Linked DNA regions of Luteibacter rhizovicinus DSM 16549. The protein of the gene in region 1 binds, or shares a complex with, the protein of each later gene. Links are inferred from orthologs where the notes say so. Each region holds a gene or a part of one and is shown on either strand. Other genes may lie near its edges. The genes, in order: pnp and rne.

The links.
Region 2: the proteins of pnp (region 1) and rne are in contact, whole or in part, in a cryo-EM structure (PDB 9QH0), measured with the Escherichia coli proteins. The link is inferred for Luteibacter rhizovicinus DSM 16549 from one-to-one orthologs.

The regions. Positions count from the first base shown.
Region 1 is NZ_CP017480.1:4,663,738-4,674,181, forward strand. Bases 7,499-10,444 are described here. They hold pnp (polyribonucleotide nucleotidyltransferase), read right to left. Parts: upstream 10,052-10,444; coding sequence 7,946-10,051; downstream 7,499-7,945. Other genes in these bases: rpsO (30S ribosomal protein S15), read right to left, coding at 10,077-10,343. Outside these bases: BJI69_RS21310 (Hsp20/alpha crystallin family protein), read right to left, coding at 1-69; BJI69_RS21315 (peroxiredoxin), read left to right, coding at 226-708; gyrA (DNA gyrase subunit A), read right to left, coding at 844-3,474; BJI69_RS21325 (GtrA family protein), read right to left, coding at 3,614-4,027; mtnA (S-methyl-5-thioribose-1-phosphate isomerase), read right to left, coding at 4,024-5,037; BJI69_RS21335 (DUF2165 family protein), read right to left, coding at 5,145-5,654; BJI69_RS21340 (class III poly(R)-hydroxyalkanoic acid synthase subunit PhaC), read right to left, coding at 5,684-6,751; BJI69_RS21345 (poly(R)-hydroxyalkanoic acid synthase subunit PhaE), read right to left, coding at 6,748-7,404. UniProt on the Escherichia coli protein: Involved in mRNA degradation. Catalyzes the phosphorolysis of single-stranded polyribonucleotides processively in the 3'- to 5'-direction. Also involved, along with RNase II, in tRNA processing.
Region 2 is NZ_CP017480.1:3,173,741-3,185,291, forward strand. Bases 4,763-8,815 are described here. They hold rne (ribonuclease E), read right to left. Parts: upstream 8,476-8,815; coding sequence 4,963-8,475; downstream 4,763-4,962. Other genes in these bases: BJI69_RS14610 (response regulator), read left to right, coding at 4,763-4,880. Also shown: BJI69_RS14580 (hypothetical protein), read left to right, coding at 1-491; BJI69_RS14585 (low affinity iron permease family protein), read right to left, coding at 516-926; BJI69_RS14590 (hypothetical protein), read right to left, coding at 1,053-1,391; BJI69_RS14595 (cation:proton antiporter), read right to left, coding at 1,479-2,840; BJI69_RS14600 (hypothetical protein), read right to left, coding at 2,888-3,118; BJI69_RS22545 (hypothetical protein), read left to right, coding at 3,278-3,448; BJI69_RS14605 (hypothetical protein), read right to left, coding at 3,696-3,989; more of BJI69_RS14610, read left to right, coding at 4,227-4,762; BJI69_RS14620 (RluA family pseudouridine synthase), read left to right, coding at 8,825-9,772; BJI69_RS14625 (CPBP family glutamic-type intramembrane protease), read right to left, coding at 9,796-11,223; BJI69_RS14630 (4a-hydroxytetrahydrobiopterin dehydratase), read right to left, coding at 11,225-11,551. UniProt on the Escherichia coli protein: Endoribonuclease that plays a central role in RNA processing and decay. Required for the maturation of 5S and 16S rRNAs and the majority of tRNAs. Also involved in the degradation of most mRNAs.

The DNA.
Region 1 (10,444 bases):
GAAAACGTTGCGGACGTCGCTGCCGAACACCGGCGCACGACGGAACGACACATGACGAAGCTGGTTCATCTGTTTGACTCCCAAGAAGTTTTTCGGCCCCGTGGCCGTCTGGGAACAAACATATGACCGACCTGACGGGATTCAAGTGCCGCCCCTGCCGTGCCGATTGGGCGAGACGTGGCGTTCGCGCTAAGCTCGGACATCTCTCCCCACAAAGGACACCCCATGACCATCGCGGTTGGCGACAAGCTCCCGGATCACACCCTCACCCAGTTCAAGGACGGTCTCGAGACAGTCTCCAGCCTCGACGTCCTCGGCCAGGGCAGGGTCGTCGTGTTCGCGGTGCCGGGTGCCTTCACCCCCACCTGCTCGAACAAGCACCTGCCCGGCTATATCCAGCACATGGAAGACTTCCGCGAGCGCGGCATCAAGGTCGCCTGCATCTCGGTCAACGATGCTTTCGTGATGCACGCCTGGGGCATCTCGCAGGGCGTGCCGGACGATCTGCTGATGCTGGGCGACGGCAATGCCACGTTCGCCATCGCCCTCGGCCTCGAGCTCGACGGCACGAAGAACGGCATGGGCATTCGCTCCAAGCGGTTCGCGATTTATGCCGAAGACGGCGTGGTGAAGCTGCTGCACGTGGAAGCACCCGGCGAGTTCCGCGTCACGGCCGCCGAGGCGATGCTCGAAGCCATCGACGCCTAAGCGCTCATGTAGGAGCCAATTCATCGGCGATCCCGCGGCAGCGGGCCAGGATGTCGCGAGCACCCAATCGCCGATGAATCGGCTCCTACAAAAAACCTGCAAAAAAAACCCGCCTTTCGGCGGGTTTTTTTGTTCTTACGCGTCGCTCGGTTCGTCTCCGACGGGACCGCTTTCGATCGGTGGCAGATCGGCAGCGACATCACCATCGATGACCTCACCCTCGCCTTCGATCTCCAGCTCTTCCTCGGCTTCCAGGCGAACCACGCCGATGAGCGTCTCGTCCTTGGGTAGCTTGATCAGCGTCACGCCCTGCGTGTTGCGGCTGAGCTGCGAAACTTCCGAGACGCGCGTGCGGACCAGCGTGCCCTGGTCGGAGATCAGCATGAGCTGCTGGGTCTCGGTGACCTGGGTGGCCGCGACGAGGCTGCCGTTACGGTCCGAGCACTGGATGGCGATGACGCCCTGCGTGCCGCGGCCCTTCTTCGGGAACTCGTCGAGTGTCGTGCGCTTGCCGAAGCCACGTGCCGTCGCGGTGAGGATGTCGCCCTCACCCGCCGCCACGATGAGCGAGACCACTTCGGCCTCGTCGGCCAGGCGCATGCCGCGCACGCCGGTGGCGGTGCGGCCCATCGAGCGGACCGTGCCTTCGTCGAAGCGCACCGACTTACCGTTCGACGCGAACAGCAGGATATCGCTCTCGCCGCCGGTCATCGCGACATCGACCAGGGCATCGCCCTCGTCGAGGTTGATGGCGGCCTTGCCCTTCTGCAGCTGGAACGCGAACTCGGTCAGCGGCGTCTTCTTCACCGTGCCCTTGCGGGTGGCGAAGAACACGAAGCAGGTGGGATCGTATTCGCGCACCGGCAACAGGGCCTGCACCTTCTCGCCCTCGCCCAGCGGCAGCAGGTTGACGATCGGCTTGCCACGCGCACCCGGACCGGCTTCCGGCATCTGGTACACCTTGAGCCAGTACACGCGACCGGTGCTGGTGAAGGTCAGCAGCGTGTCATGGGTGTTGACCACCCACAGCTGCTGGACGACGTCTTCGTCCTTCAGTGCCGAGGCCGAGCGACCCTTGCCGCCACGCTTCTGCGCGCGGTAGAGGCTGGCCGGCTGGCGCTTGATGTAACCGGTGTGCGAAAGCGTCACCACCACGTCTTCCGGCGCGATGAGGTCGAGCACGTTCAGGTCTTCCTGCGAGTGCTGGATCTCGGTGCGACGCGCGTCGCCGTAGTCCGTGCGAATCTGCTCGAGCTCTTCGCGAATGACTTCGAGCAGGCGCGCGGGATTCTCGAGGATCTCGATGAGCGCGCGGATCGTGTTGAGGATTTCGCGGTACTCGTCCGAGAGCTTTTCCTGCTCCAGGCCGGTGAGGCGATGCAGACGCATCTGCAGGATTTCGGTGGCCTGCGCCTCGGACAGCTGGTAGCCGTTCTCATTGAGACCGTCGCGCGGATCCATGTCTTCCGGACGCGACGACTCGGCACCCGTGGCGGCGAGCAGCGCCTTGACCAGGCCCGGCTCCCAGCGACGGGCGACCATGCGCTCGCGCGCCTCGGCCGACGATGCGGAGGTGCGGATCAGCTCGATCATCTCTTCGATGTTGGCGAGCGCGACCGTGAGGCCTTCGAGGATATGTGCGCGCTGGCGTGCCTTGCGCAGTTCGAAGATGGTACGGCGCGTGACGACTTCACGGCGGTGGCGAATGAAGGCCTCGAGGATGTCCTTGAGGTTCATCAGCTTGGGCTGGCCGTCGAGCAGGGCCACCATGTTGATACCGAACGTGACCTGCAGCTGGGTCTGCTGGAACAGGTTGTTCAGCACGACGTCGCCCATGGAATCGCGACGGATCTCGATGACCACGCGCATGCCGTCCTTGTCGGACTCGTCGCGAAGTTCGCTGATGCCTTCGAGCTTCTTTTCCTTGACCAGCTCGGCGATCTTCTCGATCAGGCGAGCCTTGTTCACCTGGTACGGCAGCTCGTGGACGAGGATCGTCTCGCGGCCGTTCGCTTCGGTTTCGATCGAGGTGCGCGCGCGCACGAGGATACGGCCGCGACCGGTGCGGTACGCCTCGACGATGCCGGACGAGCCGTTGATGATGCCGGCGGTCGGGAAATCCGGACCGGGAATGAAGGTCATCAGCTCGTCGACGCCGAGCGAGGGATCCTCGATCAGGCCGAGCACCGCATTGATGACTTCCGTCATGTTGTGCGGCGGGATGTTCGTCGCCATGCCGACGGCGATACCCGCCGAACCGTTGACGAGCAGGTTCGGCACGCGGGTCGGCAGGACCAGCGGCTCGTGTTCGCTTTCGTCGTAGTTCGGTCCGAAATCGACGGTTTCCTTGTCGATATCGGCCATCAGCTCATGCGTGAGGCGCGCCATGCGCACCTCGGTGTATCGCATGGCGGCGGCGTTGTCGCCATCGACCGAACCGAAGTTACCCTGGCCGTCGACGAGCATGTAGCGCAGCGAGAACGGCTGAGCCATGCGGACGATCGTGTCGTAAACCGACGCGTCGCCGTGCGGATGGTATTTACCGATCACGTCACCGACCACGCGGGCCGACTTCTTGTACGGCTTGTTCCAGGCGTTGCTCAGCTCGTTCATGGCGAACAGCACGCGTCGATGTACCGGCTTGAGGCCGTCGCGCACATCGGGCAGTGCACGCCCGACGATGACGCTCATCGCGTAGTCGAGATAGCTCTGACGCATCTCGTCTTCGATGTTGACGCGGATGACTTCTTTGGCGAGTTCTGCCATCAATCGGCTTCCTGGATATCCATCAATAGGCCCCCGCCGGCCGCGCGATTCGCGGTATCGCGACGCGGCCGACCCAACCCGTCGATGGTAGCACAACGGGCGTCTAAAAGACAGCTAAAAGACGTTCTAAATCAATGACTTACGCAGGTGTTTTGGCGGCGCCGAAAAGGAGTGTCCTGGCGAACACGAAATTCGCCACGGAGCCCGCCACCGACCCCGCGGCCACGGCGACCGCAGGCCACTCACGCAGCGCGGGAAACAGCTGGAAAGCGAGTACGTAGACGCCGTTGTTGATCAAGGCGCCGACCGCCATCAAGCCCATCCAGCGGATCCATTCGGCGCCCTGACTTCGACCCGAATCGCGCTGTGCGAAGGTGTGGTTGCGGTTCCACCACCAGGTGACGGTCGCCGCGCTGAGGAACGATACGACGCGCGCGGTGTATACGCTCCACCCGGCCAGGCCGACCAGGCCCTGGGCGATACCGGCGTCCACGATGAAACCCAGCAGCCCCCCCACCGCGAAAAGCGCGACTTCGCGGCGGAGCGGACTCACGGAAACAGGATCCGCATCTGATCTTCGTCCGGTTTGAGGATGACGCCGCGCTCGGTGACGATGGCATCGATCAAGTCGGCCGGGGTCACGTCGAACACCGGGTTCCAGGCATCGGCGCCTTCGATCACCGTGCGCGTGCCACCGATGGAAAGCAGTTCGGTCGCGTCCCGCAATTCGATCTCGATATCCGCGCCAGTGGCCGTCGCCATATCGACGGTCGTCGACGGCGCAACCACCATGAACTTCACGCCGTGATGGCGGGCAGCGATCGCGAGCTGGTAGGTGCCGATCTTGTTGGCGGTGTCGCCGTTGGCGGCAATGCGATCGGCGCCGACGATCACCCACTTCACCTTGCCATCCTTCATCAGGTGCGAGGCAGCGGAATCGGCGATCAGCTTGGCGGGAATCCCGTCGCGCACAAGCTCCCACATGGTGAGGCGCGCACCCTGCTGCCAGGGACGCGTCTCGCCGGCGTAGACCTGCTCGATGTTGCCCATCGCGACACCGGCACGAATCACGCCCAGGGCGGTGCCATAGCCGGCAGTGGCCAGTGAACCGGTATTGCAGTGGGTGAGCACGTGCGAGCCGGCTTCGATCAGCGAAGCGCCGAGTTCGCCCATGTGACGGTTGGCGGCGAGGTCTTCGTCCTGGATGGCCTGCGCTTCGGTCTCCAGCGCAGCGGCATCGGCACCGGCGACGACACCCCGGTTCATGCGGTCCAGCGCCCACATGAGATTCACCGCGGTGGGCCGCGCCGCGCGCAGCGTCGCCATCGCGGTGACGAGGTCTTCACCCTTCTGCGCGGCGAGCACCACGCCCCACGCGGCGGCGATGCCGATGGCTGGAGCACCGCGCACAGCGAGGTCACGAATAGCGCGGGTGACGTCGTTCGAGTTCACGCAATCGAACCAGATTTCTTCCGCCGGCAGGCGGCGCTGGTCCAGCAGGCGAAGTCGATCGCCCTGCCACTGCACGGCGCGAATGGAGTCGTGGGAGTCGTTCGTAGTCATGCGGCCATTATCGCATCCAGCCGCGCTACCGCGCGAATCGCCGCTGAAGCGGCTCCCACACAAGACCCGCGCAGGCCTTGGCTCGCGCGCCCCCTGTGGGAGCCGCTTCAGCGGCGATGCTCTCCGCCCAACTCGCCGTCGGTCTGGTTGACAAAAACCAGCACCCCGATGATCGCCATATAAAACCGGAATGCCCCTTCCTGCCCGTTCCAGACCTTCGACTGCCACATGGCGAACCATTCACCGCCCACCACCATGAAGCCGAAGAACCAGACGACGAAGCCCAGGGCGCAACCCGCGACAGTCCATCGTTTGGCCGCCTGGAAACCCGCTGCCGACTGCCGCCGCGCACGCCACAGGACAGCGCTTCCGATAAGCAGCAACAGACCCGTGGCCGCCTCCCCGGCAATGATCAGCAGGTAACCCGCATGCCAGATCCATGGCCGGGTGATCGCGCGATCCCGCAACGCGTTATCCGGAAAGGTCGTATCCATCGACAGGACATGGCGAACGAAGGCGAAATTCGAGCCGTAGTCGACGAGATTGTCGTACGCCACCACCAGCGCAAAAGCGGCCAGCGTGAGTGAAAGGAGGATCTTGGCCAGGCGTGCTGTCATCGTGAAAGGCCTTCCTTGCGTGACGAGGTCTAGCGCTTCGCCAACCACTCGTGGATCGCCGGAGGCACCTGAGCCTGGGCCCTCCCCGAGACATAAATACCGATATGACCACCCTTGAAGGCGAGCGCGGTGTAGTCCTTGCTGCCGATCACACCGGCCATCGGCGTGGACGCTGCCGGCGGCACGAGATGATCCTGCTCGGCGTAGATGTTGAGCACGGGATGCGTGATCTTCTTCAGATCGATGACCTTGCCACCGATGCGCGCCTCGCCCTTGATCAGCTGATTCTTCTGGAAGAAATCGCGGGCGAATTCGCGGAAGGCTTCGCCTGCCTGGTCCGGCGAATCGAAGATCCATTTCTCCATGCGCAGGAAGTTCTCGACCTCTTTCGGGTTGTCGAGGATATCGACAAGTCCAACGTACTTCTGCTGGTTCAGGCGCACCGGCTTCAGCGTGAGATACGCGAAGTTCATGACATCCGCCGGAACGTTTCCATAGGTGTCGACGAACAGGTCGATGTCGATGTTGCGTGCCCAGTGCGACAGCATGTTGTCCGGCGTATGGAAGTCTACCGGCGTGACCATGGTCACCAGGTTGCGCACCTTTTCCGGATGCAGCGTGGCATAGCAGAGCGAAAAAACGCCGCCCTGGCAAATGCCGAGCAGGTTCAGCGATTCCACGGCGTGGCGCTGGCGAATCACGTCGATACAGCGATCGAGGTAGCCGTCGATGTAATCCTCGAGGGTGAGCCAGCGGTCGGCGCCATCGGGATACCCCCAGTCGATGAGGTATACATCCTCGCCCTGGGCGAGCAGGTTGCGCACCATCGAGCGATCTTCCTGAAGATCGACCATCCACGGCGTATTGACCAGTGCGTAGCAGATCAACAACGGCGTCTTTGCGGTCGGCTTCTTCGAACCCTTGAAGTGCCAGAGCGTGAGCTTGTCTTCGGTGTACACCGCCTCGCGCGGTGTCGTACCGAGCTCGATCGGCCCCATATGCTTGAGCGTTTCCATCCCGGCTTCAAGCTTGCGACGGAACGCTTCGACTTCCGCACGCGCCGCCTCGGGATCGAACGAAAACGGATGACCGTTCATCGCGTACGACCCTTCGTTGCAGGCTTTGCAGTCTTTGCAGAAGTCTTCACCGTGGGCTTCGCAGGCACCTTCCCGGAAGCCCGCTTCACTGTGGGAGCCGCTTCAGCGGCGATAGGCGCCGCAGCACCTCTCAACGCAGCCACTTCCGCACGAAGTGCTTCCACTTCAGCCACCAGACCGTGCATCTGCCGCAACTCGCGCCGCATCGCCTGCAACCGCTCACCCAGGCTGTCCACTTCGGTGCGCGTCGGCATGCCGGCCTGTTTCGTCACGCGCTCGACCTGCTTCTGCTGCAGCACCTTCAAGCGCATCTGCGCATTGACGAGGGACGCGTACACCTCGCGAAATTCGTCGGACAGCGCGGCCTGACCGTAGTTTTCCTCGGCGAGATTAACCCAACGGTCGTAAACCGAACGCATCGACTCCGCGTCCGTCGGCGCAGGCTGCTCGCGAAGCGCCGCGCCGGCGCGATCGTTCACACCCTGCAACAGGGCCTGAAAACGCGCGTAATGCTCGGCGTAATCGATCCAGGCACGGAACAGCGCCTGTTGTTCTTCCTGCTGCTCGCGCGTGAGCCCGAACGCTGGCATCGACAGTGTTTCGCGCGCCACGCGTGCCCACTCGTCGAACTGTTCGGTGCCCGGCTGCGGCATCTCGGCACCGGGCGGCGGACCATAGCCAAAAGGCGCCGCGCCCGGCGGGGACCATAACCGAACGGCGCCGCACCGGGCGGAAAGGCGCCGGGGGGGCCGTAGGGTGAGTTACCCGCGACACCCGAGCCGCCAAAGGGAGGCACACCGCCCATGGCGAACGGAGCCGCGCCAGGCTCGCCGACGGCCATGGAGCGCATCCAGTCGCCATAGCCACTCAGGCCGTTGAACATCCGCCCCATGATGTCGGCGGACGGGGCCGCCGCCGTCTGACTGGCTGGATCGAACTGGCGCGACCAGGTTTCCAGCCCCGCGCGCACGAAGGCCTGGTACTGATCGATGAAATCGTTGGGCTTATCGGACATGGGGTAATCGTACCGCGTGGAGGGTCTCAGGAAACTGTCTGCTGCCAAGCCGCCCTGTTGGCTTTTCGCCGATGAATCGGCTCCCACATGTCTCAATCGCCGATGAATCGGCTGCTACAAAACGAAGAAGCCCGGCGTCGCTAGACGCCGGGCTTCCTGAAGAACAGCTACGACTGGACTCAGCCCGTGACGTTCTCGTCTTCAGTGACGGCCTTCATCGACAGGCGGATACGGCCCTGCTTGTCGACTTCGAGGACCTTGACCTTGACGATGTCGCCTTCCTTGAGCTTGTCGGAGACCTTCTCGACGCGCTCGCTGGAGATCTGCGAGACGTGAACGAGACCGTCCTTGCCCGGCATGATCGTGACGAAAGCGCCGAAGTCCATCAGCTTGGCGACCTTGCCCTCGTAGATGCGGCCCGGCTCGACGTCCGAAACGATCTGCTCGATGCGCTTGCGCGCGGCTTCGGCGGCTTCGCGATTGACCGACGCGATGACCACGTTGCCGTCATCGGTGATGTCGATCGTGGTACCGGTCTCTTCGGTGATCGAACGGATGGTCGCGCCACCCTTGCCGATCACTTCGCGGATCTTGTCCGGGTGGATCTTGATCGTGAGCAGGCGCGGTGCGAACTCGCTCATTTCCGAGCGGGCTTCGGTGATGCACTTGGCCATCTCGCCGAGGATGTGCAGGCGACCACGCTTGGCCTGGGCCAGCGCCGAACGCATGATCTCTTCGGTGATGCCGTCGACCTTGATGTCCATCTGCAGCGCGGACACGCCATCGGCGGTACCGGCTACCTTGAAGTCCATGTCGCCGAGGTGATCTTCGTCACCGAGGATGTCGGAGAGGACGACGAAGTCGTTACCTTCCTTCACCAGGCCCATGGCGATACCGGCAACAGCCGACTTCAGCGGGACGCCCGCGTCCATCATGGCCAGCGACGAACCGCAGACCGACGCCATCGACGACGAACCGTTCGACTCGGTGATTTCCGAGACGACGCGGATCACGTACGGGAACTCTTCGATCGTCGGCTTGACAGCCTGCACGCCACGCTTGGCGAGGCGGCCGTGACCGATTTCGCGACGCTTCGGGCTACCGACGCGACCGGTTTCACCGACCGAGAACGGAGGGAAGTTGTAATGGAAGAGGAACGTATCCTTCCACTCGCCTTCCGGCGCGTCGATGAGCTGCGAGTCACGGGTGGTGCCGAGGGTGGCAACGACCAGGGCCTGCGTTTCACCGCGGGTGAAGAGCGCCGAACCGTGCGTGCGCGGCAGGACGCCGACGCGCACCGAGATCGGGCGAACGTCGTCGAGCTGACGACCGTCGATGCGGACCTTCGTGCTGAGCACGCCGTCGCGCAGGGTGCGGTACTCGACTTCGCCAAACGCGTTGCCGATGTCGGCATCGGTCCAGCCGTTGGCTTCGGCATCGGCGGCGATAGCCGTCTTCACGTCGCTCTTGAGCGCGCTGACGACGTCACGACGGGCCAGCTTGTCGCGGATCTGGAAGGCTTCGGTGAAGCGGTTGCCGACAGCGGACTTGACCGCGTCGTACAGCGCCGTCTTGGCGACCGGAGCTTCCCACTTGAACGTCTTGACGCCGGCTTCGGCGACGAAGGCGTTGATCGTGTCGATCGCGAGCTGCATCTGCTGGTGACCGAAGACCACCGCGCCGAGCATGACGTCTTCGCTGAGGAGCTTGGCTTCCGACTCGACCATCATCACCGCGCTGGAGGTACCGGCCACGACGAGGTCGAGGTCCGAGGTCTTCAGCTGGGCAGCGGTCGGGTTGAGGATGTACTGGCCACCGGCGTAACCGACGCGAGCTGCACCGATCGGGCCCTTGAAGGGCACACCGGCGAGACGCATCGCAGCGGAAGCGCCGATCAGCGCCGGGATGTCACCGTCGACTTCCGGGTTCAGCGACACGACCTGCGCGATGACCTGGATTTCGTTGCGGAACTCTTCCGGGAACAGCGGACGAAGCGGACGATCGATCAGGCGCGAGGTAAGCGTTTCCTTCTCGGTCGGACGGCCTTCGCGCTTGAAGAAGCCACCCGGGATACGACCCGCGGAGTAGAACTTCTCCATGTAGTCGACCGTGAGCGGGAAGAAGTCCTGGCCATCGCGCGCCTTGGGGGCAGCGACGACAGTGACCAGAACGACAGTGCCGCCCATGCTGACCATGACTGCACCGGAGGCCTGGCGGGCAATTTCGCCCGTCTCCAGTGTGACTTCGTGACTACCGTACTGGAATGACTTGGTTACTTTCGCCACCGTGTTCTCCTCGTCCTGGTTCGTTTTAGCGGCGCAGGCCGAGGCGTTCGATCAGGGTCTGATAGCGACCCAGGTCGTTTGCCTTCAGATAGGAAAGCAGCTTCTTGCGCTGGTTGACCATCTTCAGCAGGCCGCGACGCGAGTGGTGGTCCTGCTTGTGAGCCTGGAAATGGTCCTGCAGCTGCAGGATGTTGGCGGACAGCAGGGCGACCTGGACTTCGGTCGAGCCCGTGTCGTTTTCCTTGCGGCCGAAATCCTTGATGATCTGACCGGTCTGTTCGGGAGTAAGCATTGAATCGATTCCTTAAAAGCGGGTGCGAAGCTTGCGCAACCTCAGCGGACCGCTGAAGTTGCGCAAGCTTCGCATTGTGTTGAAAGCTATGAAATGAGCAC
Region 2 (11,551 bases), 1.5 Mb from region 1 along the record:
ACGCCGGTCTGCTTTTTCTCAATGCGGAAGGCACGGAAAACGGAGGTCTGAGTTTCGGTGGAGAGATGGGGCCTGACGGTATCAAGGACTCGAGTGGTCATCTTTCCTTCGACGCCTACGAGCAGGATCAGACCATGGCGCTCGGCTCAAGGCAGCATGGCCAGCAACGCACGGCATCACTGCAGTTCACTGACTATCCCGATTACTCGATCATGGACCTGATGAAGGTGCTCGAATCGGTAAAGGGCCTGTCGGATGCACAGCGCGACGCCAAGGTGGAAGCCTTTTTTAAAGAGCGCGGTCGACCCACGCCTCGCATGATCCTCAATCGCGGCGGCGATAGAGGCAAAGATGACGGCGTAGCCCTCACGATGGCAGACACGGCGGGTCATCCTCGCATCGTGATGAAAGTAGCCTCGGATGGTTCGCCGTCGTTACAAATGCTCGACGCGAAGGGCAAGGTGGTCGGACAGATGCTGCCGGCGAACTGACGGACGCGTGGGTGTATTCGACGGTCAAGCCGCCGGCACGCCATCCTCGCCCTTGACCGAATGACCGCTGCGCGCGAGCTCGGCACGGCGCACGTATTCGTCGCGGATCTTGTCCAGCGAAGCCTGGTCGAGGCTTTCGAGATCCATCAGTTCGTCTTTCGCACCCTTCATCGCGCTGATGATTTCGTCGAGCTTCAAATGCACGGCGCACGAATCCCGATTCTGCGAACTCTGAATCAGGAAGACCATGAGGAAGGTCACGATGGTGGTGCCGGTGTTGATCACCAGCTGCCAGGTTTCGCTGTAGTGGAAGAAGGGTCCGCACGCCGCCCACACGGCGACGAGTACCGCCGCGCCGATCGATGCCGAAGGTGTGCCGGAGGCGCTTGCTGCCCAACTGGCGAGGCGATCGAAAGGTGACTTTGAGTTAGCCATCGTGGCGCTTCCGGTGAGTTGAGGATCAACCGGGAGATCCTCGCTCAATCACCGTGATGTTGCCGTTGCGCGCCGGCGTCCGATACTCGAAACATCTTGCGATTACTGGCTCGTCGCGACGGATCGTCAGTCGTCGAGCGTTTCGTTGCGATGATCTTCGTCCATCCAGCCACGGCGCTTCTGCATGGCCCATTCGATGTCCCGTGCGACGGGTGCGCTGATGTCGGCGCCGCGTAATAGCTCGGTCAGGACCAGGCGCTTTCCCAGGCCGAGAAACGATGCCTGGTTCTCATACGAACACACACCGAGCCAGTCCAGTTCGATGAGCGCCCCGCGAAGGTTCGTCCGGCGATTCAGCTGCACGCCGTCGTCGGGTGAGGTGGTACGCAGTTCGCGACGGGGTGTGTGGATCGCCCGGTGCCGATGCGGCGCCAGGCGGGTGGACGCAGTAGTGAAATTGCCCATGGGCGGAGTCTCCGGAGAGGACGCTTGGCCGCGCGGCGGCCACACGCACGAGTACGCGTGAATCCGCCGTCGCTCGCTACCGTAGTTCTACCTAGTGACGGCTTTTTGTCGCCGGCGCTCGAGAGCTCTTCCTCGCCAATCCATCAATGGGGTGGTGGTCATGCCATGGATGAAGATGCTCAGTGCCACGACGGTCAGGGCGATCGTCGCAAGGTCGTCACCGTCGCGGCCCGCCAGGCCGTGGGTCAAGGCATAGGCGAGATAGTTCAGGCTGCCCAGCCCGCGGATACCGAACCAGCCAAGGAGCAGGCGGCGCTGCCAGGGTAATCCGTCGCGAATGGTCGACAGCCATACGGATGCCGGCCGGATGCCCAGGAAGAGAACGAGAGCGACGAGGGCGCCAGCCCAGCTGAAAGCCGGGAGCACGGCGACACCGACGACGAACACCAGCAGGGCGCCGATCAGGCGTTCGATCGTGTCGCCGAACGAGAGGGCATCCGAGACCACCCAGCCGACGGTCTGCACCGGGTGATCGTTGCCGGCCGTGCTGCGTTCATTGGGTCGGACGAGCAATTCCGCAGGCTCGGACACGCCTTCCGGGGCGACGTCGTCGCTGTCTGCCGAGTGCCTCCTGGCCACGTGTATTTCGACCCGGCGCAGGCCGACGCCGGCCGCGAAAGCCGCGAGGAACCCGGATGCGTGCAGCAGTTCGGCGCCCGCATATGCGAGCGCCATGATGCCCAGGGCGAGGAAATCGCTCGGCGCGACGTCCTGGGTCAGGTGGCGCAGGTGCGTGCCCGCATGACCGATCAGCCAGCCGATGGCGAAGCCGAGCCCGATGCCAGCCAGCCACCCCCAAACCAGTTCGACACCCACCCAGTGGGCCCAAAGAGCGGTCCCTGCCTCCCGCGTCGTCATCAAGGTAAGAGCGAGCAAAAGGAAGGGGAGGGCGGTGCCATCGTTGAGCCCGGCTTCGCCCGAAAGGGCCACCCGGAGGGCATCGTCGTCGCGGGCGTCGTCCACGGAGACGAGGTTGGCGAGCACGGGATCGGTGGGCGACAGGATCGCGGCGAGGGCGAGCGCGAGCGGCCAGGACCAACCTAGTGCCAGGTGGGTGAACACCGTGACCCCGCCGATGGTCAGGAGCATGGCAGGCACGGCGAGTCGCGCTGCCGTCTTCCAGGCGGCATGCCGGAAAGGTACGCGCAGCTTGAGCCCGGTGATGAAAAGCGAGACCACCAGCCCGGTCTCGGTCACCGCGCGAAGCCAGCCCGCGTTGTCGTGATCGAAGGACAAGCGCGCCAGGCCGAGGACGGCGGGACCGACCAGGACGCCCGCCGCGAGATACACCGCAAACGATGTGATTGGCCCGCGACGTATCACGCCGGCGGCCATGGAGGTGACCACCAGCAGCACGCCGATGAAGAGGATCCACGCGAAGTAACCCATGCACCGATGCTCGGTGCACGGCCATGAAACGGGCGCGAAGGCCAGCGTTACGGGTGGGTGGCGGCGGACGTCGCGGGCGTGGCGCCCGGCTTGTTCGCGCACGCGGCACGATTCAGCCCGCGGGTTGCGTCCGTGTCGTCAGAAGTAGCCAGCCGGGCGAGGCAGTCGTCGTAGGTTTCGTGACTGCTCGGTGCATTGAGGGCGAAGTACGCGGCGGCCACGGCGATAGCCAGGGCGATCGCAATCCAGGGCGCATAGTCGGCTAGGGTTCGGCGCATCGGAGGAGGGGCGTCAACGTGATAACGGCGCCCATAGTGGCGGTCGCCGCCCGCCTTGTCGACTTCGACGGCGCGTGAGGACGTCTAGCCCCCGGCTTCACGATCTTCCCATGGCAGCAAGGCGAATCTTGACCTGTCGCAAAACCGGGGAAACGGCTCATGGCCACCGAACACACCAACGCTCTCGGCGCCATGGCAGCCAGCAAGCTGCTTACGATGGCGACGGGTGGGCGCTGGGGTCCGACGATTCTCATCCTCGCGGCGATCATCCTGCTGCGCCGACGTGCAGCGGCACGCGCTGCGGGAAGGGATCTAAAGCGCATTGAATAATGCGCTTACTCCTTTGTCTTATGGTTGTCTTCACCCGTGTCGTCGAGCGGATCGCCTGAGGCGTCCGTCTCCGGTTCACGGGTCGGCGTGCGTGGATCGCTCGGCGGATCGTTCTGGCCGGGATGTTGCGGCGGGCGATTTTTCTCATTAGCCAAGAGGTGTGCTCCGGTCGATAGGGGAGCATCCACCTTGCAGCGATGACGTTGACGATACCGTGCCCGCTGCGTGAGGACGAGGTGGTCGTCGCTCAGTGAATCTTGCGTTTCCGGGCGGAAATCACCGTGTCACCCGGGACAGCGATGCCGGCAAAGACGGCTGACGCCTGGCAACAGGCTTGGTCGGTCAACAAAGGTGTCACGACGGCCATCCATCCTTCTGCGAATGAGCTCTCATCTTGCGGCCGGCATGCCGGTGTATACCGACACATCGCTTCTGCCAGCGCGGCTATCAGTGCGGACGGGTCGGGATGCGTGGCGAATGCGGCGTCGAGCGCCGATTCCAATGCGGCGAGTTTACCGAGGAGGTAAGTGGTGTCTTCCATGAGAAAAGCATGTCCTTACGTGTACGCCTACAAACAGGCGTGGGCGACGATGACACGAACATCAGGTCATGTCACCTCACGCAGCACGGCGTCTACCGCTACAGGCTGGCGTGACCGAGGTTGATGATATGTACACGCTGGTTGTCTCGCCTGCACATCTGGCATTGTATGCGTCCGCAGGCCGCGCGCGATCGATCCGCGCGCAACGAAGCACAGTCGGCCCAGGGAGGGCACTAAATGATTAACGTTGTATTGGTCGACGACCATGAACTGGTCAGGACCGGTTTCCGGATGATCCTGCAGCAGCAAGCGGATTTCCGGGTCAGGGGAGAAGCGGGTACGGCGGAAGAGGGCCTGCGGCTCATCCGTACGCTTGCGCCGGATATCGCGCTTGTGGACGTCCACATGCCGGGCATGAGCGGGGTCGAACTGACCGAGCGTGTAGTGCGCGCCAAGCTGCGCACGAATATCGTCATTCTCACCATCGTCGATGACGCGCGCTTTCCGAAGCGGCTGCTCGATGCGGGTGCGCTTGGGTACCTGACCAAGGGTTGCTCGTCGGACGAGCTTCTCAGTGCCGTACGCCAGGTAGCTTCAGGTCGGCGCTACCTCGCTCCGTCGGTGGCACAGCAGCTCGCCCTCGCCACGCTGGACGGCTCGGAGTCGCCCTTCGATACCCTGTCCACCCGTGAGATGGAAGTCTCGATGATGCTGGTTCGCGGGATGCCGCTTACCTCCATCGGAGAGCGGCTGAACCTGAGCCCCAAGACGGTGTCCACGTACAAGCAGCGCCTGATGGAAAAGCTGCACGTCGATCACGTCGTGGGCCTCGCTCACCTGATGACCGTGCACGGGTTGCTCGACACGCACAACCATCAGGTTGGTAGTTGAGATAGTTCGTAACTCGTGACAAAAAAACGCCGGGCATTGCCCGGCGTTTTTTTGGGGAGACCGAAGCCTCCCTGCCTTTTGCTTAGTGCTCGTCGCGCGGCGTGTCACCGTGCGGCGGTTCCTGACGCGGACGCGTCAGGAGGTCACCCTGTGCGGGCGGAGCCACGACGGGGGCAGGTGCCGGAACGGGTGCAGCAACCGGCGCGGGCGCCGGAGCGGCAACCGGGGCAGGAGCAGCGTCCGGGGCAGGAGCAGCGTCCGGGGCGACAACCGGCAGCGGTGCATCAACCGGAGTAGCGACAGGAGCCGCCACCGCAACTGGAGCCGGGGTCGGGGCCGGAGCCGGTGCGTCGACCGGAGCCGAAACCGAAACCGGTGCCTGCACAGGTGCCGCTACCGGTGTCACAACCGGCTCCGACGCATGACCTGCTTTCGGAGCCGCAGCTTCCGGAGTCATCGGCGTCGGCTCGGGCGCGGCCACGACGATTTCTGCGTCGGTCGGTGTCGGCGTCGGGGTGGCAGGAGCGATGACAGGCTTCGGCGTTTCGACCGGGGCCGGTGTTTCGACAGCGGCTTCGACGACCGGAGTCTCAGCGGTCGTATCCGGCAACATGCCGCGAGCCGGCGTGTCGAGCACGGACGCCTGCTTGGCCGACGTCGCAAGCTCGATCGACGGCTCTTCCACCGCCGGGGCGACGGCGACCGGTGCTGGGGCGACTGGCGCCGCAGCGACCGGTGCGGGCACCGGCGCCTCGACCGACACCGGATTCGACGTCAGCGGTGCATCGGACTCGGTCTGACGGCGCTCGGTGGTACGTGTCTGCGCCGAGTCGGCCGGCGTGGCCGGGTCGACAGGGTGGGCGTGCGACGTGACCGGAGCGGACGTGCCCGGGATCGGCGGCAGCTTGGGCAGCGAGCCGAGGGTCAGTGCCGACGGCACCGACTCGTCGTCCGTGGCGAAAGCGGCGGGCTGGGTAGCTTCGTTGCGCGGGGCGCCCACGGCGAACGCGTTCTCGGCAGCGGCTGCCGTATCGAGCATCGGCGGCACGCTGGCACTGTCACGCGTCGTGCGAGCCGGCGCGGTATCGGCGACGTCGTCGCTGTCGCCGTCCTCGTCATCGAGATCGTCAGCGTTGCCGCCTTCGATCGAACCGGCCTGCGTACCGTCTTCCTGGCGACGACGGCGGCGACCGCCGCGACGGCCACGACGACGGCGCTGGCCACCTTCGGTGTCCTTGGTGTCGGTGGACGGTGCGCTGCCATCGGCGGCAAGCGAGCCCTCGACCTGGGTGAGGGCCTCGTCGGTGATGACCGGCGACACGCCTTCCTCGTCCTTCAGCGGAGCGTTGGGCCGCTCGGCCGGGACGTGCACGGCACCCGGTGCGGCCGTCTGGGCAGCACCGGCGACCAGCGTGGTGGCCTTTTCGATCTTCTCGACTTTCTCGCCCTGCGGCTGACGCTCGCCGCGTGGCTGGCGACGGCCCTGGCCTTCGCCGGCCTGGCCCTGCGGCTCCTGGCCCTGACGACCGCCCTGGCGGCCGCCCTGCTGCTGTTCCTTCGGCTGGCGCGGCTGCTTCTCTTCGCCCTGACGCGGCTCGCCCTGGCGCGGTTCACCTCGGCCCTGCTTGTTGCCGCCCTTGGCCTGCTGCTGGCCCTTCGGCTGCTGCTGCGCGTTGTCCTTACGCTCGCCACGTTCACCGCGCTCGCCGCGCTGACCCTGCTGGCGCTGCTCGTTGTTCTTGTTGCGCCCTTCGTTGCCACGGCGGTCGTCACGGCGCGGATTGCGCTCGTTGCGGCTACCGCTGCCCTGGCGCGATTCGTCGCGACGGGCCGGTGCCGGCTCGGCCGCCGGGGCTGCCGGTGCGGAGGAACCGAACAGGCCACCGAAGAGGCGCGAGAGGAAGCCGCCCTTCGCGGCCGGAGCGGCGGCGACCGGACGTGCCTTGGCGGCGGCGACCGGTGCAGCCGGCGTCTCGTCTTCGTCGTCGCGGATGGGCGCCGGCGTGGACGGAACCACGCCGGTCACCAGCGGCTGCTCGCCGCTGCCCAGGGCCTGGCCCATCTTCGGCAGGGCGACGGCGACCACCGGGGTGGTGCGCTCGTAGCTCGGCTTGCTGTGCTCGCCCATGTCCGCCTCGCGGATACGGGTGATTTCCAGGTGCGGGGTCTCGAGCTTGTCGTCGGCGACGACGACCACGTGCACGTTATGGCGCAGCTCGATCTCGACGACGCTGGCGCGCTTCTCGTTGAGCATGAAGTTGGCGACCGCGGGCGGCGCCTGCACCAGGACCTGCCCGGTGTTTTCCTTCATCGCGTGCTCTTCGATGAGACGCAGGGTGGAGAGGGCGAGCGATTCCACGCTGCGGATGTGGCCGTGGCCTTCGCAACGCGGGCAGACGATCTGGGTGGCTTCGCCGAGGCTCGGACGCAGGCGCTGACGCGACATCTCGAGCAGGCCGAAGCGGGAGATACGACCGATCTGGACACGGGCGCGGTCCGCCTTGAGGGCGTCCTTGAGGCGCTCTTCGACCTCGCGCTGGTGGCGCGGGCTGTCCATGTCGATGAAGTCGATGACGATCAGGCCGCCGGCGTCACGGATGCGCAGCTGGCGGGCGATCTCACTGGCGGCTTCGAGATTGGTGTTGAACGCCGTCTCTTCGATGTCGCTGCCCTTGGTCGCCTTCGACGAGTTGATGTCGATGGCGGTCAGGGCTTCGGTCTGGTCGATGACGATCGAACCGCCGGAGGGGAGGCGGACGTTGCGCTCGAAGATGCTCTCGATCTGGGTTTCGATCTGGTACCGCGAGAACAGCGGCGTCGGATCCTGATAGAGCTTGAGCTTGCGCAGGTTGTTCGGCATGACCTGCTGGACGAAGTCGCGAGCGTCGCTGAACAGCTGCTCCTCGTCGATCAGGATTTCGCCGATGTCGTTGCGCAGGTAGTCGCGCAGGGCGCGGATGAACAGCTTCGATTCCTGGTAGATCAGGAACGGGGCTTTCTGCGAGTTGGCTGCGCCGGAGATCGACTTCCAGAGCTGCAGGAGGTAGTCGAGGTCCCACTGGAGCTCCTCGGCGTCGCGGCCCATGCCGGCGGTACGCACGATCAGGCCCATGTCGTCGGGCACCGAGAGGTGCTCCATCGCTTCCTTCAGGGCCTGGCGGTCTTCACCCTCGATGCGGCGCGAGACGCCACCGGCACGGGGGTTGTTGGGCATCAGCACCATGTAACGACCGGCGAGGCTGATGAAGGTGGTGAGGGCGGCACCCTTGTTGCCGCGCTCTTCCTTCTCGACCTGGACGATGATTTCCTGGCCTTCCTTCAACAGCTCGCGGATGTTGGACTTGCCTTCCGCGTTCGGGTTGAAGTATTCGCGGGCCACTTCCTTCAGCGGAAGGAAGCCGTGGCGCTCGGCGCCGTAGTCGACGAAGCAGGCTTCGAGAGACGGCTCGACGCGGGTGATGCGCCCCTTGTAGATGTTGGCTTTTTTCTGTTCCCGGGACGGGATTTCGATATCGAGATCGTAAAGATTCTGGCCATCGACGATGGCCACGCGCAACTCTTCGCGCTGAGTCGCGTTGATCAACATACGCTTCATTGTAATTCCTCGACCTTGCCGCGCGGCCGCGGGCCGCGGTGGCGCCCTTTGGGGCGGCCTGCCGGGGATCGCGCCGCAGCGGTGAGGCTTCAAGCGGCATGGGATCCGGGACCGATACCTGGACCCGGCGTGATTCGTGATAAGCGCCTTGCAACCGGTCCGCGTCCTTACGGATTAGCCGGACAACCGCAACCCGAACCGTTACGATGTGGGGTGTGCTCACCTTCCGACCCCTCGGACGGAATGGCATGACACTCGCCTTACGTGACGGTACAGGCACCCCGCGAGAGATAAGTCTTCAGCGGAGCCTGGCGCTCGCCGAGTATCCTATCAAATTCGAGTTTTATCAATGCAGACGGTAACTTCCCTCGACGGCGGCCAAGGTGTGCGCATCGTCGAAATCGGTCCCGAGCGGGACGGTCAGCGCGTGGACAACGCCCTGATGACCATGCTCAAGGGAGTGCCGCGCAGCCTGGTCTACCGCATCCTGAGAACGGGCCAGGTTCGTATCAACGGCAAGCGGGCCAAGCCGGAAACGCGCCTCGCCCTGGGCGACATGTTGCGGATCCCGCCGGTCCGTGTGGCCGAGCGTGAGGAGGGCGTGGCCCCCTCCGGCATGGTCAAGTCGGTCGCCGACGCGGTGATCTTCGAAGACAAGCACTTCCTGGTGATCGACAAGCCGGTCGGTATCGCGGCCCACGGCGGCAGCGGTGTCAGCCATGGCGCCATCGAACTGCTGCGCGCCGCCCGGCCCAACGAGCACCTCGAGCTGGTCCATCGCCTCGACCGCGATACCAGTGGCGTGCTCGTCCTGGCGAAGTCGCGGTCGGGCCTCACCGGGCTTCAGGCCCTGATCCGCGAAAACACGGTCACCAAGCAGTATCTCTGCCTGATGACCGGCACCCCGCGGAAGGCCAAGTTCGACGTCAACGCGCCCCTGCTCAAGTCCGTGATGCACGGTGGCGAGCGGCTGGTCCGGGTCGACGACGCCGGTAAACCCTCGCTCACCTACTTCAAGGAACTGGAGCAGTACCCGAACGCCCGCCTCATGCAGGCGACCCTGGGTACCGGCCGGACCCACCAGATCCGCGTGCATGCCCAATACGCCGGCCACCCGCTGGCCGGTGACCCGAAGTACGGCGACGAGGCCGCGAACAAGCGCTTCCGCGCCATGGGACTGAAGCGGATGTTCCTGCATGCGGCCCGGATGAGCTTCGACCTGGACGGCAGGAACTACGATTTTTCCTCGCCGTTGCCCGACGAACTGAAGGCGTTCCTCGACAAACTGGCCGGCTGAGTCGTCTTACCGGTCGAGCCGTCTCAGCCGAGGAACCGGGCGCTCACTTCCAGTGAGCGCAGGATGCCGCCGGCGAGACAGGCCTGCAGGAGCAGGGCGCTGAGCGCATGGGCCAGGGCCACCGGAAAGAGGGCCCGGTGGTGCAGGTACCACCAGGCCCAGCCCAGCTCGGCCACGAAACAGAGCTGCATCAGCAGGCCGTTCGGGGTGTGGAGCAGGGCGAAGGCGAGGGCAGCGAGCAAGACGGCCAGCGGTCGTGGCAGCGCTCGCGCCAGCAAGGCGGCGACGACCGCCAGGATCAGCCACTGCTGGACGAAGGCCCAACCTATATAGAGGAGGGCGCGTCCGGCTGCCGGCCACGCGGGCGCATGACCGGCCACGGCGACGATGGCGATGGCCACCGGCAGGGCGAGCAAGGGCCATCCCACCGTCCGCCATGCGCCGAACCAGCGCCAGCGAGGAAGCTGGCGTCGGATTCCCAGCAGGACCGCGTAAGCCACGCCGAGCACGAACATGGCGATGCCTGAGGCGACCGGTTTACTCGACAGGCCCAGCCCGGCGATGAACCACACCGGCCCCGCGATCACGAGCAGGGCTTCGATCGGCCCCGCCCTGGCCGGCGAGTCAGCGGTCTCCTGGCCGGGCTTCATGGCCTTGCGCATCGCGGGGACGATGATCAGCAGCAAAGCATAGAGAAGCGGTGCCGCCCACGGTTGCCACGCGGGCGCGGGCGGCGATACCCGGGCATCGCCAAAGCTCGCCGTCGGTGCGGTCGCCCGTCGGGCATCGCGCCAGTCGAGCAGGCCTTCGGCGGTCAGCCCGTCTGGCAAGGCCGTGGCGTCCGGTGGCGCCCACGCCGGTGCGGGTACCAGCGACGCGTCGTGAAGCGTGAGCGTCTGGCCGGCGGGAAGCGTGGCCGTGAGCCGGAGCATGGCTGCCCGGGCAGGCAGGATCGCGGCATGGCCGGCCGCGTCGGCCCACTTCATGCGGTCCAGTCGGAGGGCACGCACCAGCGGACCCGGCCCAAACTCGCCCAGGTCCGCATGGACGATCGGCGCTTGCAGGGTCTGGCGTAGGTCGATGCCATAGTGACCCCTGGCCGAGGCCGAGGCATCGAGGCGAAGGGTGGTCAGGGCGCGCAGGTCGGCCTGGCGGTTCAGCGGGAAGCCGACCTGCAGCGGTGAGCCGTCGGTCGCCGTGACCTGCAGGCCATTCGGCAGCGGCTTCAGCCGCCCACCGCCGAAGGCGCGTCCCGCCACGACATCGTCGCTGTCGCGGAGATGCCAGTGCCAGGGCGACGATCCAGCGGCATAGGCAGCGCGATCCTGGGCGCTGTCGCGCTCGATCGTCGCGCGGACGAGGGTCGCCGCGAACCAGGGCAGGGCGAAAAGCGAGCCGAGTGCCAGCAGCACCGCCACGACGGCGGTCCAGCGGGGCGGCAGCGTTCGCACCTCAGCGATCGAGCAGGGCCTCGACGCGCGCGGCGCAGATCATGTCGTTCAGCGACAGGCCGCCCACGTCATGGGTGGACCAGAGCACCTGGCAATGGCCGTAACCGGCTTCGAGATCCGGATGGTGGTCTTCCTGGTTGGCCATGAAGCCGACCGCATTGATGAAGCCCAGCGTGTGGTGGAAATCCTTGAACGGGAAGTCCTTGACGATGGCCTTGCCGTCCGCCGTGACCTTCCAGCCGGGAAGGGCGGCGAGATGACCGTCGATGGCCGCCCGATCGAGCGCATGCTCGGCGCCCTTGCGGGGCGTGCAGTGCTGGCTGGCGAG